DNA from 2 places in the Halobacillus amylolyticus genome. Region 2 is predicted to be linked to the other one. Evidence: riboswitches for the same ligand, from Rfam matches in the RefSeq annotation. Region 2 holds a riboswitch; the other holds the start of a gene.

What was found. A riboswitch is a leader RNA that binds a small molecule or an ion and turns the genes downstream of it on or off. The one in region 2 is predicted to bind S-adenosylmethionine.
Region 1: it holds a riboswitch for S-adenosylmethionine, as region 2 does, so the genes downstream of both, MUO15_RS07795 (hypothetical protein) here and MUO15_RS00860 (YezD family protein) in region 2, are expected to answer to the same signal.

The regions. Positions count from the first base shown of each region.
Region 1 is NZ_CP095075.1:1,477,937-1,484,087, forward strand. It holds partial or broken gene MUO15_RS07780 (DEAD/DEAH box helicase) at 103-1,283, opposite strand; partial or broken gene MUO15_RS07785 (M14 family metallopeptidase) at 1,422-2,608, shown strand; gene MUO15_RS07790 (DinB family protein) at 2,625-3,110, opposite strand; gene MUO15_RS07795 (hypothetical protein) at 3,126-3,413, opposite strand; SAM riboswitch class I at 3,764-3,870, opposite strand; gene argH (argininosuccinate lyase) at 3,960-5,333, opposite strand; gene MUO15_RS07805 (argininosuccinate synthase) at 5,326-6,151, opposite strand, start outside.
Region 2 is NZ_CP095075.1:148,818-154,968, forward strand. It holds partial or broken gene MUO15_RS00850 (5-methyltetrahydropteroyltriglutamate--homocysteine S-methyltransferase) at 1-1,052, opposite strand, end outside; gene metC (cystathionine beta-lyase) at 1,168-2,373, opposite strand; gene MUO15_RS00860 (YezD family protein) at 2,523-2,690, opposite strand; SAM riboswitch class I at 2,845-2,952, opposite strand; gene metH (methionine synthase) at 3,069-6,151, opposite strand, start outside.

The sequences.
Region 1 (6,151 bases), 1.3 Mb from region 2:
AAAGACACAAAGGCAATTGCTCTCTAAGCCGTATCGATTGTCCCCTAACCCCATTTTTCCATAAAAAGAGTGCAGCCTGTCTCTGAGCAGGCTGCACTCTTTTTATCTTTTTCTTCGTTTAGACGAGCGTTGCTGTTTTTCCGAACCAAACCGTTCTGTTTCTTTCCGAGGAGATAGAGCGTCTAATGTTCTTCTGTGGAGCTTCTCCCCAATACCTTTTTCTATAACTTTTAGTGCTTGTCGATCTTTAGGCGCGATAAAGGTAATAGCGAGTCCTTTTCCGCCGGCTCGGCCTGTTCTGCCAATTCGGTGGATATAACTCTCGGCATCTTGCGGCACATCATAGTTAAAAACATGGGTAATCCCTTCGACATCCAGCCCCCTTGCTGCTACGTCTGTCGCAACCAAATATTGAATTTTCGCATCACGGAAACGCTTCATCACTTTCTCTCGTTTCGCTTGAGACAGGTCCCCGTGAAGCTCATCAGCTTCGAATCCTCGACTGAGCAAGGCTTCATTCAGCTTTCTAGCCCTCCTTTTTGTCCGGCAAAAAATCAAGGCTAGAAAGGGCGGTGTTCACCCATAATCTTTAGTAAAGCATCTTGTTTAGCCCGGTCCGTTGTTTCATAGACAAGCTGCTTAATCTCTGACAAGGTAACTGTCTCTGATTTAACCGTTACGCGCTCCGGATTTGTTAAATATTTTTTCGCTAGGGAGTTAACCTGCTGTGAAATCGTAGCAGAAAAGGCGCTCGTTTGCCGGTTTGCAGGTGTTTGCTGTAAAATAGCGGCCACATCAGGGAGGAAGCCGGCTTCAAGCATTTGATCTGCCTCATCCAACACGACATGTTCAACAGCGCCCAAGTTTAACGTCTCCCTGCGTAAGTGATCAAGAAGGCGCCCAGGCGTAGCCACAACCAGGTGAGCTCGTCCATTTAATTTATGTGCCTGCTTGGCGACATCTTGTCCACCATAGACGGCCAGCACATTCACATCCTTAGGGAGCAGCTTTTCCGCTTCACTTGTTATTTGCAGGGCAAGCTCCCTCGTTGGGGTAACAATCAACCCCTGAACTTCAGATCTCCCGACATCTATTTTTTGTAAAATTGGCAGTAGAAAGGCAAGCGTCTTCCCTGTTCCAGTCTGTGCCTTTGCAATAACATCCTTCCCATCCAGAAGCCTCGGAATTGTTTTTTCCTGAATGGGGGTGGGGGCCGTTACTCCATGGATTCTAAGCCTTTCAACTAATGCGCCTTCTATCTCAATATCTTTAAATGTTTTCATCTCATTCACTTCTTTCCTCATTTCCTCCTTCTATTCTAACTGAAATCTTTAAGCTGTGAATGCTTTTGTAAAAATAACCTCATGTACTCGTTTCAAAACCCATATAATATAGGGAACAACAATGTTAGGGGGCCATAAATGGATATTCAAGTAAGACAAGGAGATACACTTTGGTACTATGCCAATACATTTAATGTTCCTTTATCCTTAATTATTGATTCTAATCCTTCTGTTATTCCTACTAATTTAAATGTAGGCCAGACTGTAAGAATACCTGGATACCGTTCCTCCATCTACCAAATACGGCCAGAAGACACGTTTTATAAAATTGCTACAGCTCATCAAATTTCTTTAGACAATCTGCTTCTATTGAATCCAACTGTCAATCCAACCTCACTACAAGTGGGACAAACGATACAAATTCCCAAGCGAGTGACCACACCTGTTGTGAATGGCAATCAGAATTATGACTTCCAGGTTTTAACGAATCATTTAAACCAGCTTTATGAGCTGTATCCTTTTATTAGGAGAGAAGCGATCGGAAATAGCGTTATGGGGAAAGACTTAGTGGAGTTACAAATTGGGCGAGGACCAAGGGTGGTTCACTGGAACGGCTCCTTTCATGCTAACGAATGGATAACGACAGCCATCATTATGGAATTTTTAAACACATATTTACTATCACTAACGAATAGAGAAACCATTCGTGGAAGGCTGATGAATCCTTTTTATGATCAGATCACCTTATCTATTGTTCCGATGGTTGATCCCGATGGCGTTAACCTCGTACTAAACGGGCCTCCTGAAGGTGAATTCGGAGAGCTCGCTCTACAAATTAACAATGGCAGTTCCGATTTTAGTGGATGGAAAGCTAATATACGTGGAGTTGACTTAAATAACCAATATCCTGCCATGTGGGAGGTAGAAGCTGCCCGCAAACCAACGGAACCAGCCCCCGCGACTTTCCAGGTTATCAGCCGTTAACGGAACCGGAGAGTATTACAATGGCAGAATTAGCCGGAACTCGTTCCTTTGATAAATTGTTGGCTTTTCATACGCAAGGGGAAGTCATTTATTGGGGATATGAAGGGCTTGCCCCACAAAGGGCTGAAGTGATTGTGAATGAGTTTGAAAGAGTAAGTGGTTATGAACCCATCCAGTTTATTGATAGCTATGCTGGATACAAGGATTGGTTTATTAAAGTATGGCAGTGTCCAGGTTATACAGTTGAATTGGGAAGCGGCGTTAACCCCCTCCCGCTAAGCCAATTTGAAGAAATTTATCAAGAAACACTGGGGATATTTTTAGCGAGCATTTATATGTAGATAAGATGCCTGCTCCTCAGGCATCTTTATCATTGAGAACTTGTTTAATTTGCTCAAAGTGATGCACGTCATGCTGCATAATCCCTTCCAAGTATTCATATAAACTTACTTTACTGGATTGCAAAGATATCGCCTCTTCGTAGCGAATATCCTCAATATCATTTAATCGATTCACAAGCTCACGTCTCGTTTGCTCGAATAAATCAACCGTTTCTTCCTTACTGTCATTGCGTGCTTGAATAGCTGCTTTCTCATTCATTACTTCAACATCAGGCGGCACTGGCATATCCTGTGAGGTGAACAGGTACGGCAAACGTTTATTTATAATAAATTCATCCCATAGCACAAGATGGCGTACAACTTCCGCTACGCTCCATTTACCTTGTTCAATTGGCAGCCTCCATGATTCCTCCGGCAGTTGACTTAAGGATTGTACCCAATCAATCGAATCTTCGAAATGTCCAATGACCTGCTGTTTTTTTGAAAAACCTTGACCATTCATAACGCCACTCCTACTCTAGTTACTTTCCACTTCAGACTGATCCATATGTCCGTCATGCTCCTCAATAATGCTTAAGGCACTTTTGTACCCCTCTTCCTTCACATCAAATTGTAGTAGATGGGTCAAATGGCGATCTGAGCCAGGATTTTTGAAATTGCTTAATGGAACTAATCGAGCCAACAGCGATGAATCATCTGGGATTGGTTCAACAAGCTCGTTCTCAATTTCAATCTTTTGCAAGGAAGCTTTAGCACTTTCAGCATCATTCTCCGTCTTAAAATAGGCCTCTACGTGTTTAGTCATATCGTCATATCCTTTCATCGTTTTTACTGTTATAATAGCCCTTTTTCACCCATCTCAAACATACTGCCGTTTATCCTCATAAAACATGACTAACACACAGGTATGGTATGACGAGATGTTTTAAGAAGTGACAGTTGGCCTTAACCGTGATGCTTCCAATGCTATTGGCTAGCACTTTAATTACCGCATCCTCCATGGGGATTGTGTAATCCTAATCGTACGTCTCGATGAGTTACTTTCGGTTCCTTAGACCGCTTTAGCCACTCGTCCTTATTCATCCCATATCACCCGCTTCTTGAATAATAAAAAGCCCCTTTCAAAATGAAAGAGGGTGAAGGTTGTACTTCGACCTCTCATCTTCCGAACACAAACTATGTCCGTTGGAAGTAGCACCGTGTCGATAGACCGGTTGCCGGGCGTCAAAGGGCCAAATCCCTCAGCCTGCTCTAGATAAGAGTAAGTAAACGTTATTAAGTTACTTGTCATGTTACAAATAAACCATACTAAAGTCAATAGTATTCAGAATATTGACAAAGTTAAATTACATTATTTAATGTGCTGCTTTGCCAACTCAAGCTGTTGTGCCACCTGTTCAAATCCTGTGCCACCTTCACTTTTCCGGGCAGCCACAACCTGTTCGGGAGCTAGTTTTGCAAAGATGTCCTTTTCAAACAGCTCAGAAAATTCCTTATACTCATCAAGCGTCAAATCAAGCAAATATTTATTCTTTTCAATTGCATAAAGCACAATCTTACCGATCACCTCATGAGCCTGGCGAAACGGCAACCCTTTTACGGCCAAATAATCTGCAATATCGGTTGCATTCGAATAATCCTCGTTCACCGCCTGACGCATATTCGCCCCCTTCACTTCCATTGAAGCAAGCATCGGAGCAAGCAAGGAAAGCGCCCCATCAAGCGTCTCCACCGTATCGAACATCCCTTCCTTGTCCTCCTGCATATCCTTATTATAGGCAAGCGGAAGACCCTTCAGAAGCGTGAGCAGCCCCATCAGATTACCGTAAATCCTTCCTGTCTTGCCACGCAGCAGCTCAGGCACATCCGGATTCTTCTTCTGCGGCATAATGCTCGAACCCGTACAAAACGCATCATCAAGCTCAATGAAATCAAATTCCTGACTGCTCCAAAGAATCAATTCATCCGACAGTCTTGAAATATGTGTAATTAAAATGGATGAGATCGACAAAAATTCCAGGATGAAATCCCGATCGCTGACGGCGTCCAATGAGTTTGGATAAACGTTATCAAATCCGAGCGTCTCCGCCGTCATCTTTCTATCGACAGGGTAAGGCGTACCAGCAAGTGCCGCCGCACCAAGCGGCGACCAATCAATCCGTTTCACACTGTCCTTAAGACGCTCCTTATCGCGCTCAAACATCCAAAAATAGGCAAGCAAATGATGGGCAAACGAAACCGGCTGTGCTCGCTGCAAGTGTGTATAACCAGGAATGATCGTTTCGACATGAGATTCCGCCTGGCTGACAAGCGCCTCTTGCACCGCTTCAACAAGCTGAATGAGATAAGTGGTTTTTTCCTTCAAATATAAGTGCATATCAGTCGCTACCTGGTCATTCCGGCTTCTCCCTGTATGGAGCTTGCCGCCAACAGGACCAATCTCATCGATCAACAGTTTTTCAATATTCATATGAATGTCTTCATGTTCAACAGAAAACGTCACTTCTTCGTTCTCAACTTTCTTTTGGATAATGTTTAATCCTTCTATGATTTGTGCAGCTTCCTCCTGAGAAATGATCCCACACTTTCCAAGCATATCGACATGCGCAAGACTGCCTTTTATGTCCTGTAGAGCCAGCCTGTCATCAAAACCGATCGAAGAGGTGTACTCTTCGACCAGCTTATTGGTTGGTTTAGTAAATCGTCCGCCCCAAAGTTTACTCATGCACACTCACCGGCTGCTCATCAGCCTTCTTCGCCCCTGCTTTATGCACATCAGCATGCACTTTCGTCGGCAGTCCCCATAATTTAATAAATCCGACCGCGGCATCATGGTCAAAGGCATCTCCTTTCGTATACGTGGAAAGCTTCTCATTATAAAGGCTCACTGGAGATTTTTTCCCGATCACCTGATGATGTCCCTTGAACAGCTTCACCTTAACCGTACCTGTCACCACCTGCTGTGTTTCCTCAACAAAAGCTTGCAAGGCCGGTTGGAGTGGGGAATACCATAGACCGTCATAAATCAATTTTGACATTTGCTGATCAATCGTTGCTTTGTACTGGGATACTTCTCTCGTCAATGTCAAAAACTCAAGTTCTTTATGGGCATTGATCAAAATCATCGCCCCCGGGTTTTCGTACACTTCTCTTGATTTAATCCCGACGAGACGATTTTCAGTATGGTCAATACGTCCAACCCCATGCATGCCGCCTAAATCATTCAATTTCTCAATCAAAGGAACAATATCCATTTGCTCGCCATTTAAGGCAACAGGAATCCCACTACTAAACTCGATATCTATGATATCCGGAGTGTCAGGTGTTTTTTCAATCGGATTCGTCCAAGCATAAGCCGCTTCTGGCGCTTCCATCCAAGGATCCTCCAGAACGCCCGCTTCACAAGCACGTCCCCAAATATTCGCATCGATTGAAAATGGGTTATCCAAGTTAACCGGGATTGGAATACCTTTTTCCTCAGCGTACTTAATTTGCTCATCACGCGTCATTCCCCATTCTCTGACAGGTGCAATGACTTCAAGA
Region 2 (6,151 bases):
TGTTTTAGCTTTTCCCATTGCTCCTCCTCCGTTAGTAAATTTCCTTCCTCTGTGGAAGCAAATCCGCATTGTGGGCTTAAACACAATTGGCTGAGATCAACGAATTGGGAAGCTTCTCTTATTCTCTTTTTAATTGCATCTGCATCTTCAAGCTCTCCAAATTTAGATGTTATAACACCGAGAACAATTTGCAAATCAGAGCGTTTAACGTGGCGGAGTGGTTCAAAGCTGCCGGAACGTTCATCATCGAATTCAAGGAATAAGCCATCAACATCGAGTCCATTAAATATTGTTTCTGAGACAGCGTCATATCCTCCAGTGCTGGCATAGCTTGACTGAAAATTGCCTCGACAAATGTGGAGCGTTATGGTTAGATCATCAGGGCGATCAGCAATAGATTCATTAATGATGTTTGCAAAGGTCGTACTTAGTTCCTCAGGTTCAAATCCCCATGTTCGAATTAAGTGATTCCCATTTTCAGAGAAAAACAGGGACCAGGCTGTGTCGTCTAACTGTAGATAGCGACAACCTGCATCATAGAAGGCACGAATTGCTTTTTTGTATGCCAAAGTTAAATCATGAATAAATCCTTCTATAGTATCATAGAATTCTTCAATTTTTTTGCCTCTAAAGAAAAGCATATTAGGACTTGGTATTGTGAACTTTGCTGTATGTGACCCAGCAATACTATGAAGAAACTTGTAATCCTCGAGCATAGGGTGATCAGTGAAATCTATCTTACCCGTGACCTCAACTCCATAAGCTTTGGTAACTATATTATGGAATTCCAGTCCTTTTTCCGGGACGAATCCTTCGACGCCGTCTAAACCTTCGAGGAAATCAAAATGCCACCAAGCCCGACGAAAATCGCCATCTGTTACAGCTTCAAGACCGATTTCTTTTTGCTTTTCTACGATTCTAACAATTTCCGCATCTTCAATTACACGCAATTCTGCACGATCAATATCACCAGCTGCTTTTTGAATACGTGCTTTTTCAATTCTTTTTGATCTTAATAGGCTTCCTACCTGATCCGCTCGAAATGGGGGAGTGTCTTTGCTTTGTTTCTTAACGCTGGAGTTTCGCTATTACTCATAATTATTCCTTCTTCCATTAATGATTTATTTGATGACTCTAAACTTACAAGTTAAATGTACTGCAACTGAATCAACCCCTATGTTTTAATAAAATACGTTTCTCCTTTCTCAATTGGGTGGCTGCCTCTAGGGCTTGATCGATATCCTCGATTAGATCATTTACATGCTCGAGTCCAACAGAGAGCCTAAGCAGTCCATCGGTAATTCCCCTTGCTTCTCTTTCTGTTTCAGGCATAGCTGCATGTGACATGGTGGCAGGATAGGATAGAATCGACTCCACTGCACCAAGACTGACAGCAAAAACAGGCAGGCGAATATGTTCAACAAATGCTTTCGCTGCTGCTTTATTAGGTAACCGAAAAGATAGAAGTGCTCCAGACCCTTTCGATTGCCGTACGTGTATAGGATGACCAGGGTGAAAGGATAGACCAGGATAGTAGACTTCACTAATTAAAGGGTGATCATTAAGATGGGTTGCTATTTTTAGTGCTGTATCCGAAGATTGTGTCAGTCGAGCACCTAATGTTTTGATCCCTTGAATTAAATGGTAGGCATCCTGTGCGCCTAAAATCGAACCAAATGAGTTTTGAATAAATGCTAATCTTTCACCAAGTTCTTCATTCTTAGTTACCGCCAGGCCCGCAATAATATCGCTGTGACCAGATAAAAATTTGGTAGCACTATGAAGGACAAGATCGACGCCAAATTGAAGCGGGTTCTGGTAAAGAGGTGTCATAAAAGTGTTATCGACAAAAGTTAGACAACCATGTGCTTTGGCTAATTTTACGATTCCTTCTATATCTGTAATATTTAAGCAGGGATTAGAAGGGGTTTCTATATAAATAACCTTTGTATTCGGTCGAATTTCACGGCATGTTTCGTTAAGGTCGGTCATGTTAACAAAGGTGTGCTCAATATTGAATTTTCTCAATACTTCTGTGATCAGACGATACGTTCCACCGTAAACGTCCTTTGAGATTAGGACATGGTCACCTGAAGAAAGGAGCATAAATGCAGAAGAAATAGCTGCCATCCCTGATGCGAATGCTAATCCTGTTTTACCACCTTCCAGGTTTGCAATGGTTTGTTCCAATGCTTGCCTTGTTGGGTTGCCTGATCTGCTGTAATCATATGGACCAAACGTATCGAAGTTTTCCTGATGGTAGGTGGATGACAAGTAGATAGGGACGTTCACGGCCCCTGTTTTATTTTCCTTATTTCCATGAGTTGAAGCGTGAATGAATCTGGTTTCCAGTTGATCTTTGTAAGAACCCATAGTAAGTTTTCCTCCCTGTCTAAAGTTCAAGAGATTTGTATTATTAAAATTAACTCTTCCATCAAAAAGGCACCTTTATATCCCGATCGTTATCGAAAATAAAGATGCCTTTAGTTGACTAATCAGCATGAGCAATATTCAGTTTTGAGCTAATCATTGTCTTTGTTAGATTTTTTATTTAGTGGATAACGTTTTTTTTCTGTGTAATCAATTTGTGTAATTTCCCCATCATGTACCGTAATGGCTACCGAACCATATTCTATGTTCTCTAAGGCTGAAACAATGTCATTAATCTTTTTTTCGAGAGTACTTTTCATACCATTACCTCCTGCTTGCAAATTAATGTAAGATGTAATTCGCTGTATCTTTTGCCTTTGGTAAGTCCAATCAGCAAGATAAACATTTACTAAAAATCAAAATAAAAAACCTCTTTCCGTAATAAGAAGAGGTTAAGTAGAACGTTACTTTCTCTTCTTATCTTTTCAAGCCTGCACGGCTTGCTGGAATTGGCACAGTACTTAGTTAAAGTCTGCTGCCGAGGTTTCAATGGGCCAGTCCCTCCACCTCTCTGGATAAGAAAAATCGTTATCAATTTGATTATCCTATAATTTACACGTATTAACATTCCTTGTCAATCATTTAATGCAAAAATTTAAATTATTCTAAAATCAACAGGGTATTGCTACTCATATCTCTTAATGCACATTGAAATAACGCGCTTCAGGATGAGCAAACACAATGGCCGTTACCGAGGCCTCTGGTTCCATCATACATTCCTCTGTCAATTCGACCCCAATTTGTTCCGGTCTAATCAATTGAAATAATTTTCTCTGATCCTCCAAATCCGGGCAAGCTGGGTAACCGAAAGAATACCGCTGTCCCTGGTATTTAGCTGAAAAACGCTCTTGCATCGTAAAGTCTGTCGGATCAGGGAATCCCCATTTATCACGCATAAGTTGATGGATGTGTTCAGCCAATCCTTCTGCCGATTCTAATGCCAATGCCTGCAGGGCGTGGCTTTTCAAATATTCTCCCTGTTGTTTCATGTCCAGAGAACGCTCCCTAATCCCTTTTCCAGCTGTTACAGAGAAGAATCCTACGTAGTCCACTTCACCGCTTGAGACTGGGCGCAAATAATCAGCTAAACAAAGATAGGGATCACGGTTTTGGCGTGGAAAAGTAAAACGTTCGATGATCGTTTGTTGATCAACGGAGTCATATATGATTACATCATCCCCATCGGATTGAGCTGGAAAGAATTGATAAAGTGCAGACGGCTGAATCCAATTCTCTTTTTGCGCTTTTACAAGTAATTCATCGACGACCTCTTTTAGTTGAAGTGCTTTATTATTTTTCTCTTCCAGCAACTTTGAGAATTTACCCTTTAGCCCCAAATGATGTCCAATCAGCATCTGCATATTAATAAAAGGCTCAATATGAGCAACCGAGTAATCTCGTAAAATGTGCAGTTCAAAATCGTGCGGTTGATAAACCGGAACTGTCTTAGATACTTTTGACACCGGCTTTTCGGCTACAGCTGTTGCCGACTGAGCTTGAGCTTTGACATGACTTCTAGCTATAACTTTTGCTTGTTTTTCTTGCTGTTCGCGAATGAGCAGCTCACGATCCTCCAGATCACTGAGCCGATTCGATAGAGCAAGTCCGTCCATGGCATCTTTTGCATAAAAAACGGATCCATCATATTGTGAGGCGATTTTTGTATTGGTAAACTTCCTTGAGAGGGCAGCGCCTCCTACCAATATCGGCAATTCGATTTGTTGCTGCTTCAAATCCTGAGCAGTCAAAACCATTTGCTGAGCTGACTTTACAAGCAAGCCCGACAACCCAATGACGTCTGGCTTTTCTTCGTGAATATGTTTGATTAAATCGGAAGGGGTTACTTTGATGCCCAGATCGACGACGTCAAAACCATTGTTGCTTAAAATAATATCCACGAGGTTTTTACCAATGTCGTGAACGTCGCCTTTAACCGTGGCCAAAAGAATTTTCCCTTTTTTATTTGACGTGTCGCCTTTTTCCATATGTGGCTCAAGGTAAGCGACTGATGTCTTCATGACTTCTGCACTTTGCAAAACTTCAGCGACAATGAGCTGGTTGTCGTTGAATAAACGCCCTACTTCAGCCATGCCAGCCATAAGTGGACCATTGATGATTTTTAATGGCGTCGGATAAGTTTCTAGTGCCTTCTCAAGGTCGGGAATCAACCCTTCCTTTGTTCCTTCCACCACATAATGAGCTAATCTTTCAGGTAGATTCATTGTCGAAGTTGGTGCTTTTACTTCCTTTTTCTTTCCTCTGTAGAAAGCTGTAAATGTAGCGAGTGTAGTATCAGTCGTTTGAAAAAGAAGCTCATTTGCTTGTTTAATTTCCTCTTCTGCTATAGAGGCATAACGTTCCAACTTTTCCGTATTCACAATTGCATAATCAAGACCTGCTTTTGTACAATGATAGAGATAAACGGCATTCAGCACTTCTCTTCCAACTGGTGGGAGACCAAAAGAGACATTGCTGACACCTAGAATGGTTTGACATTTTGGCAGTTTCTGCTTGATCAAACGGATTCCCTCAATTGTTGCGTTAGCGGAACCGATGTATTGTTCATCGCCTGTTCCAACAGGGAAGACGAGAGGGTCGAATATAATATCGGATTCATTGAGCCCATATTCATTGACTAGAATATTGCGTGACCGTATGGCGATCGCCAGCTTGCTTTCCGCTGTAAGTGCCATGCCTTCCTCGTCAATAGTCCCAACGACGACGGCTGCGCCATATTGCTGAACCAAAGGGAGGACTTCCTTAAATCGTTCCTCTCCATCCTCAAGATTGATCGAATTGATAATTACTTTTCCTTGGGAATAAGTGAGCGCTTTTTCAATAACGTCCACATCCGTCGAATCAATAACAAGAGGCGCTTTCACTTTATTGATCACTTGTTTCATAAAGACTTCCATATCTTGTACCTCATCGCGATCCGGATCAGCAAGGCAAATATCGATGACTTGGGCCCCTTTTTTCACTTGGGCCCGGGCAATTTCTGAGGCTCCCTCTACTTTGTCCTCGGCAATCAGGCGTTTGAATTTGCGAGAGCCAATGACATTGGTCCGTTCACCAACTAGAATAGGTCGGTCATTCTTGTCCTCATAGATAAAAGGTTCGATCCCTGAAACGGCATGCGGATGAGAAGAAGGAGCTTTTCTTGGCTTGATGTTCCTCACCGCTTCTACTAGTGCTCTAGTATGTTCAGGTGTTGTCCCGCAGCAGCCTCCCACGACATTCAGCCATCCTTTTTCAGCAAAACCGGAAACTTTTTTCGCTAACGATTCAGGTGTCTCATGATAATGCCCTTCTTCATCAGGGAGTCCGGCATTTGGATAACAGCTGACAGAGGTCGTTGCTAATTCCGACAAAGAGCGTATATGGTCACGCATGAATTCTGGACCTGTGGCACAATTCAGTCCGACAACAGTAGGTTTCATGTGTTCAAGTGACAGGTAAAAGGCTTCGATATTTTGCCCAGCCAAGGTAGTTCCCATCGGTTCGATCGTTCCCGAAATCATCAAAGGAAGAGTTTGCTTAAGAGAACGAAAGGCGCGAGTGATTCCGATATAGGCTGCTTTGACATTAAGCATATCTTGGGAAGTTTCCAATAATAGCAGGTCGACACCGCCTTTGATCAGCCCTCTTGCTTGTTCTTCGTATGAATGGGTCAAGTGCTCAAACGTTGTGCCACCCGTTACGGATAAGGTCTTCGTCGTCG